2 regions of the Paenibacillus sp. NPDC058177 genome follow, and region 1 is predicted to be linked to the other one. Evidence: predicted binding sites of a transcription regulator. Region 1 holds the regulator's gene; the other holds the start of a gene.
The links. Region 1 encodes NrdR, which represses ribonucleotide reductase genes. Its sites were predicted from a motif close to AACACNATATATNGTGTT; they were not measured.
Positions count from the first base shown of each region.

Region 2: ACFVU8_RS24430 (anaerobic ribonucleoside triphosphate reductase) is a predicted target of NrdR. The motif match lies at 1,413-1,430, and genes of this name have one in related genera.

Region 1 covers NZ_JBHVVB010000005.1:351,545-369,442, forward strand. The annotation lists gene ACFVU8_RS21050 (InlB B-repeat-containing protein) at 1-2,977, opposite strand, end outside; gene ACFVU8_RS21055 (tRNA dihydrouridine synthase) at 3,571-4,527, opposite strand; gene ACFVU8_RS21060 (hypothetical protein) at 5,019-5,513, opposite strand; gene ACFVU8_RS21065 (helix-turn-helix transcriptional regulator) at 5,514-5,759, opposite strand; gene ACFVU8_RS21070 (hypothetical protein) at 6,069-7,916, opposite strand; gene ACFVU8_RS21075 (TetR/AcrR family transcriptional regulator) at 8,648-9,283, shown strand; gene nrdR (transcriptional regulator NrdR) at 9,447-9,923, opposite strand; gene ACFVU8_RS21085 (alpha/beta-type small acid-soluble spore protein) at 10,090-10,308, shown strand; gene ACFVU8_RS21090 (lytic transglycosylase domain-containing protein) at 10,381-10,944, opposite strand; gene coaE (dephospho-CoA kinase) at 10,941-11,537, opposite strand; gene ACFVU8_RS21100 (manganese efflux pump) at 11,547-12,311, opposite strand; gene mutM (DNA-formamidopyrimidine glycosylase) at 12,502-13,347, opposite strand; gene polA (DNA polymerase I) at 13,398-16,064, opposite strand; gene phoU (phosphate signaling complex protein PhoU) at 16,234-16,893, opposite strand; gene pstB (phosphate ABC transporter ATP-binding protein PstB) at 16,958-17,713, opposite strand; gene ACFVU8_RS21125 (response regulator transcription factor) at 17,832-17,898, opposite strand, start outside.
Region 2 covers NZ_JBHVVB010000007.1:184,018-187,850, forward strand. The annotation lists gene ACFVU8_RS24415 (DUF1572 family protein) at 1-536, shown strand, start outside; tRNA gene ACFVU8_RS24420 (tRNA-Thr) at 621-692, opposite strand; gene ACFVU8_RS24425 (MTH1187 family thiamine-binding protein) at 778-1,095, opposite strand; gene ACFVU8_RS24430 (anaerobic ribonucleoside triphosphate reductase) at 1,630-3,621, shown strand; gene nrdG (anaerobic ribonucleoside-triphosphate reductase activating protein) at 3,618-3,833, shown strand, end outside.

The DNA.
Region 1 (17,898 bases):
TCACGACTTTGCCTTCGCTGTCTACTTCATAGATACCTACGTAGCGGTTAACTCGCGCATCCACTCCTGGAATGTCGCTGCCCGCTGTATATGGATCAATGATTCCGGCTCCTGTTGGTGCCACATCGCCGGTATTCGGCGTTTCAATCATAGTAGAAGACACTTTCACCACTAGATGATTTCCGGTTCCTGGCGTTACATTCGGAATGCCCGTCGTTCCTGTTTCAGTACCAGGACGTGGCGCTGGCTTGGGATCTAATTCTGGCACAGTTGCTCCATTATTAATATCTTTGGACTCCAGAATAATTAGAGTGAATTTCACGACTTTACCTGCTTCGTCCACTTCATAGACACCAACGTAGCGGTTAACTCTCGCATCCACTCCTGGAATATCACTACCCGCCGTGTATGGATCAATGATCCCGCTTCCTGTTGGCGCTGTATCGCCTGTATTCGGCGTTTCAATCATAGTGGAGGATACTTTCACCACTAGATGATTCGCGGTTCCTGGAGTTACATTCGGAATGCCTGTGGTTCCCGGCTCAGTACCCGGTTGTGGCGCTGGCTTCGGATCGAAGTCTGGCAAGCCTTCACCCGGATGAATATCTTTGGACTCCAGAATAATTAGAGTGAACTTCACGACTTTACCTGCTTCGTCCACTTCATAGATACCAGCGTAGCGGTTAACTCTCGCATCCACTCCCGGGATATCGTTACCCGCAGTGTATGGATCGATAATTCCGGTTCCTGTTGGTGCTGCATCGCCTGTATTCGGCGTCTCAATCATAGTGGAGGATACTTTCACCACTAGGTGATTTCCGGTTCCTGGCGTTACATTCGGGATTCCCGTGGTTCCCGGCCCAGTGCCTGGACGTGGAACTGGTACAGGCTCAAAACTTGGCGCAGGCACCTTCACTTCTCTGGTCCATTTTGCATATAACGTAACATCTTCCGTCACAATATCTGTAGCGAAAGTCCACGCATTCTCAAGCGTTGCTTCCTTATACCAGCCCCCAAAGGTGTAATCTGTTCGGGTCGGCACTGTCGGCGCACTGATGGTTGATCCTTCACTCACTTTCTTAAGAGCCGCTACTGCAGAACCACCTTGCGAATCAAAATGTACGTTGTATGTGGGCAGTCTTTTCGAAAACCAATCAACATATAGCGTCATATCAGACAAGACGGAGATTGTTAAACCTGGTACATATCGGTTCCCCTGCCCATCCGCCTGCACATTCCAACCGTCAAATTCTTTTCCTGGTGGAGCAATAATTCCTGTGCCTTCCGGTAATGGCCAAGACTTTTGTCCTTTAAGCACCGTCATAGGAGGCGGAACGGTACCCGTGCCTCCATTCAAATCAAAAGTGATGGTATACGCCTCGAACCACATCGCATATAACGTAATGTTTGATGTCAAATAGGGGATGCGAACTCCCGGCGAATATCGGTCTCCGGTCCCATCCTCCTTGGTACTCCAACCGCCAAAGGTCTTTCCTGTCGGCCCGGTGAATCCCATATTATTGGGAAGAGGTGGTGAAATAGGCCCCTCGCCTATTTTTATGGAGGATGGTACTGTGCCTGTTCCTCCATTTAAATCAAACGTGACGGTATAAGCATTGCTAAACTTGGCATACAGTCTAATGTCTGATGTCACGTTGCTGATGCTTGCATTCGCTTCATAGCTAGTTCCGCTTCCATCTGCTTTGGTATTCCAACCGTCAAAGTTCTTCTTTCCTGCCGGTCCGGTCAATCCCGTGCCATTCGGCAGCGCTGGTGAAGCTTGTCCTGGGGACACCGTCATGGGATCAGGCACTGTGCCTGTTCCTCCATTTGAACTAAAGCTAACGGTGTAGCCGTCTGCCACCTTCCGAATTCGTTGGTTTAAAGTATCTGAAATGTACACGGTCCCGCTCTTGTCCACAGCTATACCTTGCGGCATGAACAATTTAGCAGAAGTCGCCGGTCCTCCGTCGCCCGAATAGCCGCCCGTAGCGCTTCCAGCTATCGTGCTGATCTTTCCGGATGTCATATCGATTTTCCGGACCTGATTTTCATCCAGGATGTACAGATTGTCATTACCATCCTTAGCAATTCCTCGCGGGCCTACTAACTGGGCTAACGTCGCATCTCCTCCATCTCCCGTGCTGGCACTAGTACCATCGCCTGCTACCGTACTGATCTTCCCCGACGTATCTACTTTTCGTATACGAAAAGTACTACGATCTGCGATATACATATTGTCATTGCGGTCAAACGTAATTCCATATGGAAAATATATTTTAGCAGCTGTCGCATCTCCTCCATCGCCGACGTCGCTGTGACCATCGTAATCTCCCGTACCTGCAACAGTGCTAATTTCGCCTGATTTATCAACTTTCCGAATTCGATGGTTATACGTATCTGCTATGTACAGATTACCGCTACTGTCAAAAGCTAATCCATACGGATCGTTCAAGTGGGCAGAGGTCGCGGCCCCTCCGTCTCCGGCATAGCCCATAGAACCATTGCCGGCTACCGTACTAATATTCCCTGACTTATCGACTTTCCGAATTCGCTCGTTACTCGTATCGGCAATATACAGGTTATCGTTGCTATCCACAGCTAAACCTGCTGGATTGAACAACTGGGCGGATCGCGCTGGCCCATTGTCTCCCGAATAGCCCATGTTACCATTACCCGCTACCGTACTGATGATCCCTGATTTATCCACTTTACGGACTCGATGATTTTGGGTGTCTGCAATATACAGATTCCCGGCGCTGTCAAAAGCTAGTCCTTGTGGGTTATAAAATCTGACGAGAGGTAAATTCGCTTCCACTCCGTCTCCCATATAGCTAGTTTCACCATTACCCGCTACTGTAGTGATGATGCCACTACTTGCAGCATGGGCTTTTTCGCCAGACAGTGCAGGCAGCATTTCCGCAATAAGCAAGAATACCAGCACGCAAGCTATGATTTGTTTTGCCTTTTGTTGCATTTCTTTGCCTCCTTGTAGCATGCTTCGTTTAATGTAACTCACATTCGATCCGAGAGATTGCATATTAATAGTTTCTTCATACCTGGAGCTATTGTTCCAACACTATCGAGATGATCGTCTAAAAAAGAAAAGTTCATCTCTAGATCACCATCATGTCTTATTCCTCCCTACTCTTTATCGCAAATATTCTAACAAGCGAGCCTCACAAATTTCTCACAAAATATCGAGTGCTGTCGAAATAACGCAAAAAGCAGGGCAAATAAACATCGCCAGCTAAACTGACCACGTACAATGAGACAAGATATAATGCGGATTCAAGAAATTGCAACTCTATCGGAATGTGGCGATAACACAAATCAGGAAAGCTCTGTATCATGTACTCATCTTGCTGAGGGGGCATCCCTTTTGGACTCGTATGGGGTGGGCAAATCAAGGATTTTTCATCGTTAATCACCATGGAGGTGATATCCCAATTCTTAACGGTAGGATTACTCAAACAATAACTTTCTCTGCGCTCGCGACATGCAGTACTCCACATATATGAACGACATAGCAATTTGTGAAAATAAAAAAAACGGCATTTCTGCCGTTTGTTAGTTCTTAATGACTTCTTCATTTATATTTTCTTCAATCAAAGCATCAGCATTCTGTTCAAAGGCAGTAAGAAGCTCACGTACTTCATCCGTTGACTTTGTGCTCATCAATTGATTGCATAGTTCACTTGCCCCTCGGAATCCTTTGACATAGATCTTGAAAAATCGTAAAAGGGCTTTAAACGGACGTAGCGTTAATTCTGGTGCATATTTATCATGAAGATCAAGATGCAATCTTAGAAGATCAAGCAATTCGTCACTGCTATGTTCTCTCGGCTCTTGTTCAAAAGCAAACGGATTATGGAAAATACCTCTCCCAATCATTATCCCATCCACACCATATTGCTCAGCAAGCTTTAAGCCCGTTTCTCGATTAGGAATATCCCCATTGATTGTCAAAAGGGTGTCTGGTGCTATGCGATCACGAAGCTCCTTAATTTCCGGAATCAGTTCCCAATGTGCATCTGCTAAGCTCATTTCCTTTTTTGTACGGAGATGAATAGACAGATTAGCAATATTTTGATTCAGAATATGGGTTAGCCAACCCCGCCATTCCTCTATATCGTAGTAGCCAAGTCTAGTTTTTACACTGACCGGTAATCCTCCCGCTTTAGCTGCTTGAATAATATCTGCCGCAAGATCTGGACGCAGAATAAGGCCGCTTCCCCTACCTTTTCTGGAAACATTGTGCACCGGACAACCCATATTGATATCCACACCTTTGAAACCAAGCTTAGCCATACCAATGCTCATTTCCTTGAAATATTCAGGCTTATCCCCCCAAATATGTGCCACCATTGGTTGTTCATCTTCCGTAAATGCTAAACGTCCCCGTACACCATATCTCAATTTAGGATGACAATAGCTCTCCGTGTTTGTAAATTCCGTAAAAAATACATCAGGCTTACCTGCTTTACTTACTACATGCCGAAAAACAATATCCGTTACATCTTCCATTGGTGCAAGTATAAAAAACGGCCGAGGTAAATCACGCCAAAAATTATTTAACACTACTTACTCAATCCTCTCACTATAGATCCAACGCTACGACAAAACCGTCACAATGAGTGTTAAGTGCCTCAACAATCCAAGCTCAAAACTCAAATTTAGCATTGACGCTTCTACTATATAAATATACCGTGGATACATAGTATAACATCTCATCTCTTTTTTTCGAACCATCCAAACAAGACTTTAGACAGAACAACAACTAAAAACCACTTCGAATTGAACTACAGCTCCAATGTTCAATGATTCTAACAATTGGGGTGTAGTTCAATAATGAAGTGGCTTTTGTTTGATGAAGCCTAGGGGAACCCATGACCTCATCGCTGCCAGTGATGCGCTCTACCGCGGATAGCCATTTACACAGCTACGAGTATTCATTGAGAATAACTATAAATTTGGCTGCTTCGCGAGGTTCGATCGGCAAGAGTATATGGAGTTAATCATCCAATCCTCTTCCCGCTTCCCCCATGCTTCCTCCGAACGGACATCATAATGATCACGGTTAGCAGAATCGGCGGGATAGCAGCAAGCAGGAAGCGTCTTTCGCCTGATAGAACAGAGATGATGGCAAACAGGATCAGAAACGATACTCCGACTGCAATGCCCTGCACGAGTTGAAGCTTGCCTTTGCCCGTCTCTTCGGGATCGTTTGTCATACGAGCATGTAGGATGATGGAAATCAGCCCCCAGCTGCCCAGATGAACGAATAGCAGAATTCCCAGCGACGGAATTGTGCCGATGGACAAGCCTAATACTTCCAGGGACAGCAACACAGAAATCGCCGCAATCGTGAAGTACCATGAGATCGAGCGAGACTTGGCTGCTATATAGGCGAGCACCTCATCCAGAGCGTTATTTTTGACCGCGCCTCGCCTGCCAAAATACCAACCTGCAATCCCGAACAGCAGACCTCCATATATGCCTACGTATAACATCTACTTCTCCTCCTTTTCTTCAAATACGAATACATCCTCAATGTACATGTGGAACGCTTTTGCGATTTTGAAAGCGAGCTCCAGCGACGGATTGTATTTCATCGTTTCGATCGCTATGACCGATTGCCGAGAAACTCCAATGATCTCACCAAGCTGCTCTTGCGTCATGCCATGCTCGTTTCGCAATGCCCGGACATGATTTTTAATACGATCCCCTCCAAATGCGGTAATCTTAATGTAAAGCAAGGTTTACGTTAAGTATACTTTACATTATTTAAAATGTAAATATTTCCTTAAATAAAATATTTTGTGGATTAAAATAATCTTAACAGGCAAGTGTAGGTCTTTAGATCTGTCACCGATATTAATGGAAAGACCTATGAAAAAAACAGCGGTTTTGATGCCTAAACTAAAATAAGCATAATAAGAAACAAAAATTACCCAATGTAAATACAACAAAGGCCCCCTTGTGAGGGAGCCTTTGTTCCAATACAATATATTTTCATTGTAGGTGTTCTAATATCTTATTAATATCTCTAGTTCTACAATTGAATTCTATCTAATTCGACCATAGAAAAATGAATACCCATCCGACACCCCAAGCTTGCCCGTCTCCGTCCCGTCCACCAGTTTGACCGCTTTTAGCAGCGATACAATTTGTGAATGCATGAGCTTCACGTCAAATTTGTCCATTTCTCTATTCTCACTATCCGTCAGCAGGTAATCCGGCATTGGGATAAATCCAAGCAATGGGATACCCGCTTCAAAAAGAGGCTGACTCTCCCCGAACTCAAACTTGTTATGTCCGCGTAAAATTACAGTACGTGCATCGCCTCTCTGCTCAACAGCCTTCTGCCAGATCGCCGCCATCATCTCATTGCCCGCATAGGTATATTCTGTACTTATACGTCCCGTCGGACCATAATGCCCCGTGTCGTCATCCTTCCATTCCATGCTGCCGAGATGCTCGACCGTAATTCCTGCTACAGCTTTCATATGGCCATTCTCGCCATCCCATAGCTCACGGTGCCCCTCCATCCAGGTGGATGTCGCTTGAGAAGTTCCTTTGAACTCCGGCAACCGGAAATGTCCGGTCACAAAAGCAAAGATCATCGTCCGTTCCGGCTGCTCCTGCTGCAAGTAACGAATCATGGACAGCATGCCTACGGCGCCATTCTCCTCCACAACATTAATCCCATCGGTATGGGTATTGATGATAATCGCTTCGTCTTTCCTTTTCCCCTCGATCTTCACATAAAAGGATTCCGTCGGTGCGTTTTTTTGTTCATCTGCTTCTAAAATAACCGTGCCTTCTTTGTGCTCGTTAGCTGCGCTGATCACCTTTTGGCCCTCTGTCTCATTGACCCAAACCGCAGGGATTCCAGCATAGTCGGTGGTAAACGGTACATACTGCTTCTCAACCTTATCGTCGGATACCCCTTTCCAGACTAAAATAACGGCTTTCACGCCCATTTCCTTCGCTTGCTCCAGTTTGGCCTCTTTTAAGGCTGTGGTGAGTACAAGATCACCTTCACTAGGGGCGATTTTGTTTTGCTTTGGCGATGAATCCCGCATGTTCATGACGATCCCTATCGGAAAATCTTTAAAATTCTCAATTTCCACTACAGCAATTTTTCCGCTTGCCTGTTCATAATCACCACGCTTCGTGTACACCAGTTCCCCAGTTACACCCTTTTCGTCCGTTTCCCCGGAATAAGGAAAAGCTGAAGAGACATGAATGGGCTGCTGATCAATAACCAAAGAGCTGTTCTTTTCTTCCCATCGGTCAAACGTATATTGATCACGGTATACAGTCAGCCCCATATCCGTTACCTGCTGTTCCAACCAAGCAATAAACTTATTATGGCCTTCCGAGCCGGTTGTACGGCTTCCAAAGGAATTCATCACTTCAATATTCTTTAGCATTGCTGCTGACGAATCCAATCTATGTTCATCAATGGTGGCCGTGACATCCACCTCTAACGCCACAGGTTTAGTAATCGGCTTCGCATAGATACCAAGAATCCAAAGCGCACTAACGAATAGAACAGCAATGCTGAATAACACTTTTCGACCCATCATAAACGCAGTGACTTTTCTTCGTACAGCTTGACCAAAAAGTCCTCTCCATACGCCCGCCACGATCAGCAGCAGGATAGATAGCGCCAGCAGCCAAAACTCCTCAGTCAGCAAAAATAACCCTTCTGTTACGATGGCGCTGAGCAACACCATTTGCAGCTTCTCACGTTTCTTTAGAAGTAAATATGAAGTGCCTAATTCAATCAGTAAAATGATAATCGTCGCTATCGAGATTACTGTTTCTTGACCGATAAATACGGTAGCACAGAATGCCAGGATCAACAGCAGTATAGCTGTCAATCGTCTGTATAAATTCTTTAACATGACACCCTCCCATTTTAAAAAGCGAGAAGGAACGAAGGGGAATGGTTGGAACTGTAGGAGCGAAAGCGACCGCCTGAAAGCTTTCCGCAGGAAAGCTCGCGTCGAGAACTTCCGCTGTGCCCCGATTTTAACCGCTAGAAGCGGTTAAATCGAAGAAATCTGGGGATCACAGCGACCGTAAGTCCAAATATTCACCGTAATGACGACCGAAATTTAAGTGAGAGTCTTAAGTTCGGATAGAAATGTAATTAACGGCATTTTTGTACCTTAAATCCTCTGCAGCGAGGGGGTAGTAGAGATTAAGTGCAATATTGTACCTTAAATCCTCCAGAAATACCTCTCCAGCGTCTTTTCCGAAAAATAAGATACAATAATGCCCTTATTTGCCTCATTTAGATATATACCTGAAAAATAAGGTACAAAAATGCCGTTAGTTGGGGAAGTACCCCCTCTTTTCCACTGTTAAGACGACTGGTGAAGGGAAACTTACCGCTTCTATATGACATCCCTGGATTTAAACAGCCATGAATTATAGCTCTTGCTGTCGACAGACTATGATCCGGTGCGAGCTCTCCTATGGAAATCTCGTTCAGGTGATCGCTTTGCGCCTACTGTTCCAAACTTCTCCTTTCGCTCATCTTCGCTTTTTTATTTCTTATGTTCGTCTTATGTAGCTACAACTTTGACATTACATTTGTAATGCCTTATGGTTTAGCATATTGAAAAGAGTCATGAAAAACAATAAAACGAACGCCAGAACGTACAAATGGAGGGGAATTGTCATCGCAAATCATGAATTATACAGTCCAAACACCTCTAAACATAATTCCAATAAAGAAACCAATCGCTTGACCAGGGAAGCCATCTGCACGGCATTAGTCTTCTTAATCCAGGAGCAGCCTTTTAGCAAAATCAGCATTACCGATATTGTGAAACGTGCCGGGGTCTCCCGAACCGCCTATTACAACAACTATTCCTCCAAACAGGAGATACTGGTGGATCTGGTCGATTCGCTTATTTTCGAGATTAATCAAAGGCTCCTGCCTTACACCAATGAATTAACAGGCAAAGCCAAAGAGCCTGAAAAGTTTATTAGCGTGCTTTTTGAAGTTATTTTTCAGCAGCGTGATATTTACAGAGCCTTGCAAAGCGCCAAGTTTGATTATGTGATCTTAGATTGCTTGAATGAAATGATGCTGTCTAACGCGCATGACCCAACAGACGAAAGCAGGTACCGGGTATACTTTAAAGCCGGAGCATTATATAATGCGATCTCCAAATGGATTCACTCCGACTTCGCAATATCCACGACTGAGATGACCCGAATTAGTCTCCACATTTACCATACTCCGATGTCTCAGGAATAAAATGTACTCCCCCTAATTGAATTTATCTTTCAATGATGAAAAGCCAAATAGCCCGCCACAAGTTAATGTGGCGGGCTATTTTTCAGTTATTCTAACTACATCTCGGCCGCTCCTGATATCTGCAGATGGTATCTCCAAATTAGCAGCGATGCAGCAAGACTCTCTACAGACTCTCCAACTCACCCGTTGTCTTGGACAGCAGGCCCTTCAGTTCCTTCATGAACATGTTGATATCCTTGAACTGACGGTACACAGAGGCGAAGCGGACGTATGCGACTTCATCCACTGGATAAAGCTGTTCCATCACGAGCTCGCCGATTTGACGGCTCTCGATCTCTGCCAGGGCGATCCCGCGCAAAGTCTTCTCAACCTCCGACACGATGACCTCAAGGCGCTCCACAGGCACAGGACGCTTCTCACAGGCACGGATCAATCCACGGAGGATTTTATCACGGCTGAATTCCTCGCGGCTGCCATCCTTCTTAATTACAATAAGCGGAGTCTCTTCGATCATCTCAAACGTTGTAAAACGCTTGCTACAGCGCTCACACTCCCGCCTGCGGCGGATGGACTTATTCTCGTTGGCCGGACGTGAATCAAGCACCTTGGTATTTGTATGATCGCAGTAAGGGCATTTCATAAGCTTAATCACTTCCTTTTGCAAAATGGTGTGCGTCCCGTTCCGGTACGCACCTGACTGCGATCGAACACAATCTCTTTTTCCATAATTCACCGTTTGTTTATTGTAATGAATCTGCCAAGTCCGGCACATAATACAGTTACCAACCGATAGGAGGTGAACAGCAATGGGCCAAAACAACAACTCCAACAACCTGGTAGTTCCTAATTCCCGCGCAGCTTTGGAACAATTGAAATACGAAGTTGCTCAAGAATTGGGTATCACGCTTTCTGCAGACGGATACAATGGCAATAAAACTTCTTACGAAAACGGTTCGATCGGTGGTTACATCACTAAACGTCTTGTAACTCTGGCTGAACAACAACTGGCAGGTCAAGTTCACTAATCTGCCTATAGCTTGACTAGAGAAGTATTAAACAGCTCACGGGCTGTTTAATACTTCTTTTCATATGCACAACTAAAATCCCTTATAGATATCCGTGTACTGATTATAATAGTAAATCACCCGCTGGACATAATGACGTGTCTCGCCAAACGGGATATCTTTTACATTATCCTCCGTACCGTCCCAGGTCCCCTGCTTCAGCCAGTTCTGGACATTGCCCGGACCAGCATTATAAGCAGCAATGACCGCCGTACGATTGCCGTCAAACTGACGAGAGAGCGAGGATAGATACCAGGCCCCAAGCTCAATGTTGACGGATGGCTCATGCTTCAGCCGCTCCAGCGATACATCGGGGAGCTTGGCCTTTTCCATAGCCCATTTGGCCGTATCCGGCATCAGCTGCATGAGACCGATCGCCCCTTTTTTCGACTCTTTTCCAGTCTTGAAGTTTGTCTCCACCCGGATAATCGCCGCCACAAGGAATGGATCAATCTCGTAGGTCGTGCTGTGCTTGCGGATCTCTTCTTTATAATGAATCGGATAAAACCACGACATCCAGTTCGTACTGAGGAACAGAATACCTGTGAAGCCGATGAACAGGAGGAGCAGGACTCTTTTTTTGCGCAGCCAGCTCATGACAACCCCAGCCTGTCCCACAAAGCAAGAACCTGGGCCTCAGTATGCTCAAGATCCTTGCTGTTGTCAATGACGTAACTTGCCTTGCCCGTCTTCTCCTGAAGATCCATCTGCGATTGCAGACGGCTCTCCGCCTGCTCCTGAGTCAGACTGTTCCGTTCCATTAAGCGGGTCAGTTGAATTTCACGGGGAACATATACTACAATAATGTCCTGAAAAAGACCTTCCAGCCCTGACTCAAACAGTAGCGGAATATCTACCACAATCATCGTCTCCGGCGTTTCCTGCTCCATGCGGTACATCCGGTCCTTGATCTCCTGGCGAATCGCCGGATGAGTCAGACCATTCAGCTTCTGGCGGGCCTCCGGCTCATGAAAGACAATGTTCCCAAGCTTCGCCCTGTCGAGCGTTCCATCCGGGTTCAGAATATCCTCTCCGAAATGTTCAACGACAGCAGCCAGCACCGGGTGTCCGGGCAGCATCACTTCCCTGGCAATGGCATCGGCATCCACCAGTTTGGCTCCCTTGTTCACGAACAGTGCTGACACTGTGCTTTTTCCGGATGCAATGCCTCCGGTTAAGCCCATGATCATGTACTCACCTCATAACAGCTTCATTATTCCCATAACAATCAACATTAAAGCAGGCAGGATAGCGGCATGCTTCATCCAGGAGCTTCCGGCGAACTTGAATCCTGTCTTCATGCCCATGATTAGAAAGCTTCCGCTAAACAACGCAATCGTGACCGCCGTCCAGCCCGGGTTGAAACCAAGCAGTGCGGCACCCAGTCCTGCACCGAACGCATCCAGTGACAATGCAATTCCGAGTACCATCGCCTCCACCGGCGAAATGCTTCCCGAAGCATCCATATCCGCCGAGGAAGGCGTGCGCAGGATCTGTACCACGATACCGAGCCTCCGCAGCTCCAGCGAATATACAGCCGGTTTCGCTGGCTGAGCGCGCTCATCATCATAACCTTCCCACTCAGCAGCTACTTCCCCATATTCGTCTTCGGACGAAAGTTCAGAGATACTGACTGTGGAAATCTGTGCGGTCTCCTGTTCTTGCTGCTCAGCACTTAGATCCTCTTTCTCCTTCTGAATCCGCGATTGAATCAATGACCAACAACCCATCAGGACAAGGATGACTGCGCCTACGCTCGAAGCGATACTGGGTGATACCACCTGAGCCAGCAACACGCCAACCTGCATGGAGATATAGATGACGATGCCAGAACAGAACGAGATGATCAGAATCGAGAGCAGCGGTATTTTCATTTTTCGCAAACCATATGTAATGCCTACACCAAATCCATCCAGACTCAGGGCCAACGCCAATAACAGCAATGATAAAAATGGGCTGAGCACCCGCAATCCCTCCCGTGAAGAACCGTCCTGCCTAATCTAACAAGCAAGACGTTCGCTTGATTAAAGCATTCTTCACACAGTATATGGGCGGGACAAATTGAGGGTGTCAACCATCTGCAGCTTGGGATGAAGTTCAAAATACTACATTGAGAACTCAGGCAAAATCCGGCAAGCCGGTGTATAGAATTGATTACCGAGCCAGAACTGTACTGGCACGCTGGCAGCTTGGACAATAATGCGTCCCCCGGCCGCCGACCACACTCTTCTCAATCAATGTACCACAGACGGCACAAGGCTGGTCCTTGCGGCCATAGATCAGCAATTGCTGCTGATAAGTACCGCTCTCCCCTTGGCCGTTCACATATGATTTGACGGAGGAGCCTCCAGCATTGACGGCTTCAGTAAGCGTGGATACAATCGCATGATGAAGCTTGTCGAGCTGTTCCCGGCTCAGCGCTTTAGGGCTGTCCTCCGGGTGAATGCCTGCACGGTGTAGCGATTCGTCTACATAGATATTCCCAATGCCGACCACATATTCCTGATTCAGCAGCAGGGATTTGATTTTGGTGCTTTTTCCAGACACAATCTCCCTGAACCGTTCCGGGGTAAAAGAAGGCTCGAGCGGCTCATCGCCCAGTTTATTCAGCGGCGGCAGACTCAAGTCCTCCCCCGGTTGGAACAGGTGCATCGTGCCAAATTGGCGCACATCTGTGTAGCGAAGCTCGGTACCATCTGTAAAATGAAAAATAACATGTGTATGCTTGTCCAGCGGCTCATCACTGCCATGCAGTCCGTAACGGCCTTCCATCCGCAGATGGGAGACCAGCACAAGACCGTCCAGCAAGATCCGCAAAAATTTGCCTCTACGCTCTACCTTTTCAATGGTATGACCCGCCAGCATGTGCGCGAAGGCCATGGTATCATCCGGGCGCTGAATAATCCGCGCCAAGCGGACGGTGACGTTCTCTATCTGCTTTCCTTTGACTAATTCGTTAAGTGTTCTCTTCACTGTTTCGACTTCCGGTAATTCCGGCATAGTTCTCACCTCTACTCCATTATACCGGATATCGGAGGCACGCGGGGGTTCTATTTCGCCTCATACCAGTTGCTTCCATAACTTACCTCTGCCTTGAGCGGGACCGACAGTTTTAGTGCGCCTTCCATGACCTCAGGCAGCAGCACCTTCATCAGCTCCAGTTCCTCCGCTGGCACCTCGAACACAAGTTCATCGTGTACCTGAAGCAACATGCGGCTCTTCAATCCGCGTTCGAACAGCGCCTTGTCCATATGGACCATCGCCAGTTTGATAATATCTGCGGCTGTACCTTGAATCGGTGTATTCATCGCTGTACGCTCCGCAAAGGAACGCAGGTTGAAATTGCTGGCATTAATCTCCGGCAGGTAGCGACGGCGTTCCAGCAGTGTGGTGACGTATCCGTTCTTCTTCGCCTCCACCACAATCTCATCCATATAACGGCGCACGCCCTGGAATACTTCAAAATATTGCTCGATGAACCGGGCGGCTTCCTTCCGCGGAATATTGAGGTTCTGCGATAGGCCGTAATCGCTGATACCGTACACGATACCGAAGTTTACTGCCTTGGCAGAGCGGCGCATGTTGCTATCCACTTGCTCGGCAGTCACGCCAAAGACATCCATCGCGGTCTTCGTATGAATATCCATGTCATGCAGAAAAGCGTCCTTCAACCGCTCATCGTCAGAGATATGCGCCAGAACCCGCAGCTCGATCTGGGAATAGTCTGCGGCCAGAATGGACCAGCCCGGCTCCGAAGGTACAAATACTTTGCGGAGCTTGCGCCCCTCTTCCAAGCGGATCGGGATATTCTGCAGATTCGGGAACTGGCTGCTTAGTCGTCCGGTTGCCGCAATAGTCTGGCGGTAGAACGTATGGACCTTTCCCGTATCTGGTGAAATTTCCTTAAGCAGTCCTTCCACATAAGTAGATTGAAGCTTGGCGATCGTCCGGTATTGCAGGATCAGCCGCACAACATCATGATAAGGGGCCAGCTTCTCCAGCACCTCGGCATCCGTAGAGTATCCGGTCTTCGTTTTCTTGACGACAGGCAGCCCCAGCTTCACAAACAAAATCTCACCAAGCTGCTTCGGAGAGTTCAGGTTGAATTCCGTGCCGCAAATCTCATAGATCTCTGCGACAAGCTTGGCGATCTGAGCTTCAAATTCCTTACCGAGCTCCTTCAGATCCTCTTTGTTCACGGCAATCCCTTGTTTCTCCATGTCGGCCAGGATGCGCGATAGCGGCATCTCTAGATCATCGAACAGACCGTTCATGTCTGTCTTGTCCAGTTCCTTTTCCTGCTTCTGGACAATTCCTAGCACTGCCGCACTCTTCCTAGCCACATGGTGGCCCAGAACCTCAAGCTCTGGCACCTTGTATTTGGCGCCTTTGCCGAATACACTTTCGTCCGTAGCCAGGCGTGGCAGACCGTATTTAGCCGCAAGGTCACTCAGATCCTGATTGGCTTCCGTCGGATCCAGCAGATAAGCTGCCAGCTGTACATCCTTCGCCGCCCCGGCAAAAGGAATCCCTTGCCAGTGGAGGGCCAGATCAGCCCGGTGTAAATCGTAGCCGCTCTTCGGGGTATGCTCGTCCCCCAGCCAATCCCGCAGCTTGGCAGCAGCTGGACTTTGCAACAGGGAAAACGGCACATAGTAATGCCGATCCAACGAAGACAGCCCAATGCCGATCACCTCAGCACGGTGCGGATTGTCCCCGTTCGACTCCACATGCAGTGCGGAGATACCAGGCAGTGCTGCAATCAGGTCGTCCAGTTCTTCCTCGCCCACAATGGTAATCTCAAGCTCAGCTTCCTGGGCTTCCGTAGCCTCTTCTCCCTCAGAAGCAGGGGCGCTACCACTCAGGGACAGGCGTTCCAGCAGTGATTTGAATTCCAGTTTCGCCAGCGCCGGGCCTGCAGTCTCGCGGTTCAGCCCTGTGAAGACCATATCCTCCCAGCCATGTTCCAGTGGAACTTCGCGGTAGATCGTCGCCAGCTTCTTACTCATGATGGCATCATCCGCATGTGCCTCGAGCTTCTCTTTCATCTTGCCTTTAAGCTCTCCAGTGCCTGCAATAACCCCTTCCACAGAGCCGAATTGATGCAGCAGCTTCAGTGCAGTCTTCTCGCCGACACCTGGTACGCCGGGAATGTTGTCACTGGCGTCGCCCATAAGTCCTTTAAGGTCGATAATCTGTTCCGGGGTCAGGTCATATTTCTCACGAATCTGTTCCGGACCATACAGTTCAATTTCGGTAACGCCTTTGCGGATCAAGGCAACGGTCGTATGCTCCGAAGCCAATTGCAGCATATCCTTGTCCCCTGAGACGATCATCACCTCACGACCTGCCTCGTCCGCCTTGCGGGAGATACTTCCGATGATGTCATCGGCTTCATAGCTCTCGATTTCGAACTGAGGCACGCCGAGGTTGCGTAACAGGTCTTTCAGCAGCGGGAACTGTTCGGACAGCTCCGGCGGTGTTTTTTGCCGCCCACCCTTATATTCTTGGTATCCTTCATGACGGAACGTGATCTTGCCAGCATCGAATGCCACGATCATATGCGTAGGCTTATGTTCCTCTATGAGACGAAGCAGCATCGTTGTGAACCCGTACACGGCATTCGTCTGCTGTCCAGCCGTATTCGTTAGAGGAGGCATTGCAAAAAACGCCCGGTAAATAACGTTGTTGCCATCTATTAGAATCAATTTATCCATTGTTGCACCCACCCTTTTATGTTGCATACTTTCACCATTTTAACATATGGCCGTACGAAGACGAAACGATTTCGCCCATCACCTGGCAGAACTCCTGTTAAATAGAATAAACGCCGGCGGGGGCCGGCGTTCTTAAAGGTTCATCTATTCTGTATTCCCGTATTAACGATTATTGATTCAGATCAGGGCGCTTGCCTGTAACCAGGTATACTACACTTTCACCAATGTTAGTGGCATGATCGGCAATCCGTTCGATATAACGGCCCACTAGCGTCAGCAGCATAACCTGATTCAGTGCATCCGGCTTCTCTGTCAAGAAAGTGTACAGCTCAGTGATCATCGCACTATAGAGGTGGTCTACCTGATCATCGTCCTGAGCCATTTTGTAGGCCAGATCCGTGTTCTCATCCAGATAAGCAACGATCGCTTCCTTGATCATTACGTTGACAATCTCAGCCATACGCGGGATGTCTACCAGCGGTTTGATCAATTGCTGTCCCTGAATGCGCATTGTAACCTTGGCGACATCAATCGCCAGATCGCCCATCCGCTCCAGATCGCTCGATATTTTGAAAGCAACGATAATACGACGCAGGTCCTTGGCAACTGGCTGCTGGGTAATGATCAGTTTCGATCCGATCTCCATGATCCGGTCTTCCATGGCATTAAGGCGCAAATCGGCCTTCACGATTTCCTGAGCCCGCGTAGTATCGAGGTTTTGCAACGCGGAAACCGCACCTTCGAGCGCATTTGTTACATGCTCACTCATCTGCTGTAGCAGACTGCGCAGCTCTTCCAAGTCCTTGTCAAATTCTTTTCTTTGAATCATATCCAGAGCGATCCTCCTCAGGTGGTATGTCAGATGTCACTTCAATCCCGCTTTATTAAAAAGCTTAACCGAAGCGTCCCGAAATATAATCTTCCGTGCGTGAATCCTTAGGGTTCGAGAACAGCAGCTCTGTATCTGCCGCCTCCACAATCACACCGTTCAGGAAGAATACTGTTCGTCCTGAGACGCGTGCCGCCTGATGCATGTTATGTGTAACCATAACAATCGTATACTTGTCCCGCAGCTCCTGCACCAGCTCTTCAATCTTAAGCGTGGATACAGGATCAAGCGCTGAGGTTGCTTCATCCATGAGCAGGATGTCAGGCTGCACAGCGAGTGCTCTGGCAATACAGAGCCGTTGCTGCTGTCCCCCGGACAGACTGAGCGCGGATTTCTTCAGGAAGTCTTTAACTTCCTCCCAAAGAGCGGATTGACGCAGACTTTGTTCTACGATGCCGTCCAGTTCACTCTTTGAGCGGATTCCGTGCAGTCGAGGACCGTAGGCTACATTGTCATAAATGGACTTTGGAAAAGGATTAGGCTGTTGGAATACCATGCCGACCTGCTTGCGCAAGCTTTCCACTTCAACATCGTCACTGTAAATATCTTTGCCGCCGATCTTAACTTTACCTTCAATACGTGTTCCGGGAATCATATCATTCATTCGGTTTAGGGTACGCAAAAGCGTAGACTTACCACAGCCGGAAGGCCCGATAAAAGCTGTAACCTGTTTCTCCGGAATCTGCAGTTCCACATTCTTTAGCGCGTGAAAAGACTCATAATAGAGATCCAATTTCTCTATGTCAATGATGGATTTCATTAGTTTTGCGTCTCCTTCTCATCATCTTCGTACCTCATGATACCCGGGCAGTGTAAATAGAGTTGTGGAGAAATGTTAACGCATTGTAAAATAAGACGCAAAAAAGAACCCCCGTCAATTATATGACAGGAGCCCTCTTCTTATTCACAACGAGTTTGTAGCCAACTCCGCGAATTGAATCAATA
Region 2 (3,833 bases), on a different contig from region 1:
AATTTCTTTATTACAAAACCCTTGGGGAAGCAGCCATTAATCAAGTAGATCCCGAACAATTATTTGTAACTTTTAATGACGATTCCAATAGCATTGCAACTATAGTAAAACACTTATGGGGAAATATGCTTTCAAGATGGACAGATTTTTTAAGCACTGACGGAGAAAAATCATGGAGAGATAGAGATTCGGAGTTTGAGAATGACATTAAGACTAAAGAGAATCTTTTAATAAAATGGAACGAAGGCTGGACATGTTTATTCAATGCAATTGATTCAATTCATGCCGATCAATTATCACAAATTATTTATATAAGGAACGAAGGGCACACCGTTATTGAAGCAATCAATAGACAATTGGCACATTACCCATATCACGTTGGGCAAATCATTTACGCTGCAAAAGTTCTAAAGAAGAGTGGTTGGGAAAGTTTATCTGTTCCAAAGCATGGATCTAAAGAATATAATAACGATAAATTTTCTAAAGAAAGAGCTACACAAAACTTTATTGATGAAGAACTAAAGAGAATTAATTAAATTAGTTTAGGAAATTGGTAGAAGAACAGAAAAGGCGCAGTTCCAAAAAATTCGGAATCCGCGCCATTATCGTCTTATTGAGGATGCTGGTGAAGGGAATTGAACCCCCGGCCTACGCATTACGAGTGCGTTGCTCTACCCCTGAGCTACACCAGCTTGAAGCTTTACCTTCGTCAAACAAAAAATATTATACTCCGTATTATGGAAAATGCAACCTCATTTAAAGCAGTCTGCAAGGCGCCTATTCCGCCGGATCGGCATGGAGCTTACGCTCTACGGACTCAAGCTTACTTCTACTGCTAGAGGGCTTGTCGCGGCGGTCATCGATCTTGACGGCAGTGGAAACACGCTGGGCTCCGTTAGTAAAAGGAGACTCATGCAGGGCTTCCACGGCGGCGAGAATCCGCTGTAGCGGGCCTTCAATAATGGTTCCCATGGATGTAAGCTCATACGTCACTCCCTCCACTGTCTCCAGCACACGCTGCATATCCGCAACATAAGCGCTGAGACTGGTACTGCCCGTGCCAATCGGAATGACCGTAACTTCAGCTATCGGCATGCTAAATCCCTCCCTTGTCTTTTCATTTTTGAAAAAAAAACTACTTTCCCTTATTGTACCCACTCTCCGTCTCTCCTACAAACCGGATGTATAATTGTCTCCTGCCCTTAGAGAACTCTAGCTCTCGTAGCACAAAATCTAGTAAAAACCCATATCTCATTTATGGACGGTTTGTGGCATATTTTCGGATAAATTATGAATCATTTCAGGGTTTTTTGTGGATGATTTGTGGATTACCTGTGGATGGTTCTGTGGACTTCCTGTGGAGAAAAGGGATGATCTCAGGCGTGGCAAGGGTTCACAGAATTCGGTGGACAAACACAATATATTGATGTAATGTAGTCTCTATCGACAAAATATAGTAGGAAACAGTTATTTCAACCTTCTGTAACAGGGAGATTAATAGAGGTGTGCAGGAAGTAGAAACAGTGTCCGCATGCAAGCCTACATCACAGGATAGTTACGACAAGCACACGGGCATTTTCTGTATGTCACAGCAGAGGATGTCTTTTTATATGGGGAGGAGATCAGTACATGACGTTGCTGGAGAAGCCGTACAACAGTGGTCAACAGGCACAGGAATCTTTATTGGAAGAAGTTATTCATTTGGGGCGCGATATTATTGACAGCAGAGACTTGGACTTGCTCAGGGAGAACGCAAATTTGAACGGGGAGAGTTTCTCCGGTAAAATGAGCAAGTTCGGCAGTGAATATTCCAAATGGTATGCCCGTAACTTCACGATGCCGCCGCAGTTGGTACAAGCCATCAAGGACAACGTCGTCTATGTGCATGATCTGGACCAATATGCGATCGGAACGACCAATTGTATTTTTATCCCGTTCGAGAAGCTTCTGCGTGAAGGCTTCAACACGGGGAATGGCAGTGTACGCCCCCCGAACTCGATTATGACGGCAATGGCGCTGGTAGCGATTATTTTCCAATCCCAGCAAAATGCCCAATACGGCGGCGTATCCGCCAATAAGCTGGACTACGATCTGGCTCCTTATGTCACCAAGTCCTTTGCCAAGCTGTTCCGCAAGGGCCTGGATTATTTTGAAGAGATCCAAACCACAGAACCGCTAGACCTTGGCGAGATTCATATGAGCCGTACGGATCTGGCAGAGCAGTATCCTAAGGCGTTCCGTTTTGCGCTAAAAGAAACCGAAAGTGAAACACTCCAGGCCGCCGAGAGTATGATACATAACCTGAACACCATGTCGAGCCGGTCCGGCGGACAAATCCCGTTCACCAGCATCAACTACGGAACTTGCACCTCGCCGGAAGGCCAACTTGTGATCAGTTCCTTGCTGACGGCAACGATGCACGGACTCGGCAGTGGCGAGACGCCAGTGTTCCCGATTCAAATCTTCAAGTGTAAGCAAGGTGTCAACCAGCAGCCAGGTGATCCGAACTACGAACTGTTCATCAAGGCGGCTGAGTGCTCTGCACGCAGACTATATCCGAACTTCGCCAACCTGGACGCACCGCTCAATATGCAGTATTATGATTCTTCTAATCCCGATACCGAGTTCGCCACCATGGGCTGCCGCACCCGCGTGCTTAGCGACCGTTTTGGCCGCAATCATTGCTCTGGTAAAGGTAACCTTTCCTTTAATACGCTGAATCTGGTGCGACTCGGTTTGGCACATGGCATCGTCACAGGTCGCCGCATGGTAGCCGACGAAGAAGGCTTCTATAGAGACCTTGATCATTATCTGGACGTTGCGCTGGACGGTCTGCTTCACCGCTTCCGCATTCAAGCCTCCCAGAAGGCCAAAGCATCCGATTTCATGATGCGTGAAGGAGTCTGGGAAGGCGGCGAACATTTGGCGCCAGAGGATAGCGTTGGTGAGCTACTGAAACATGGCAGTCTGTCCCTTGGCTTCATCGGGATTGCCGAATGTATGAAGGCGATGTACGGTAAGCACCACGGAGAAGACATGGATGTTCACACCAAAGCGCTGGCTATCGTCCGCCACATGCGGGAATATTGCGATCGGAAGAGCGAGGAATATAATCTCAATATCACCCTCTTCGCTACACCTGCCGAAGGATTGTCCGGCAAGTTCACGAAGATCGATCATAAGGTACTGGGATCCATTCCCGGTGTCACCGACCGCGAATATTATACCAACTCGTTTCACATTCCTGTATACTACACTCTGGGCGCTGCCCAGAAGATCAGTCTGGAAGCTCCTTTCCATGAGTACTGCAATGCCGGTGCGATCTCGTATGTCGAATTAGATGGCAACGCACGCAGCAACCCGGCCGCTTTTGTAAAAATTATCCGATACGCTCTCCAGCAGGAGATTAGCTACTTTAGCATCAACCACCCTATAGACCGCTGCCAGGGCTGCGGCTATGAAGGGGTTATCGGCACGAACTGCCCTTCCTGCGGCGCCCATGAGAATGAAGTTCATATCCGGCGTTTACGCCGGGTAACGGGATATTTGACCGGAGATTATCAGACCCGCTTCAATGCGGCCAAGCAGGCGGAAGTAAGGGACCGGGTTAAGCATCTATGAATATTTGCGGCTACTACCCCGAGTCAATCAATGAAGGTGAGGGCCTGCGGGCCGTCCTCTTCATTAGCGGGTGCCGCCACCGCTGCCCGGGCTGCTTCAATCCGAAGACGTGGAATTTTAATTACGGGGAAGCCTTTACCCCGGAGCGCAGACGCGAGCTAATCGCGGAGATTGCGGCCAACCCCCTACTGGACGGACTAACATTGGCAGGC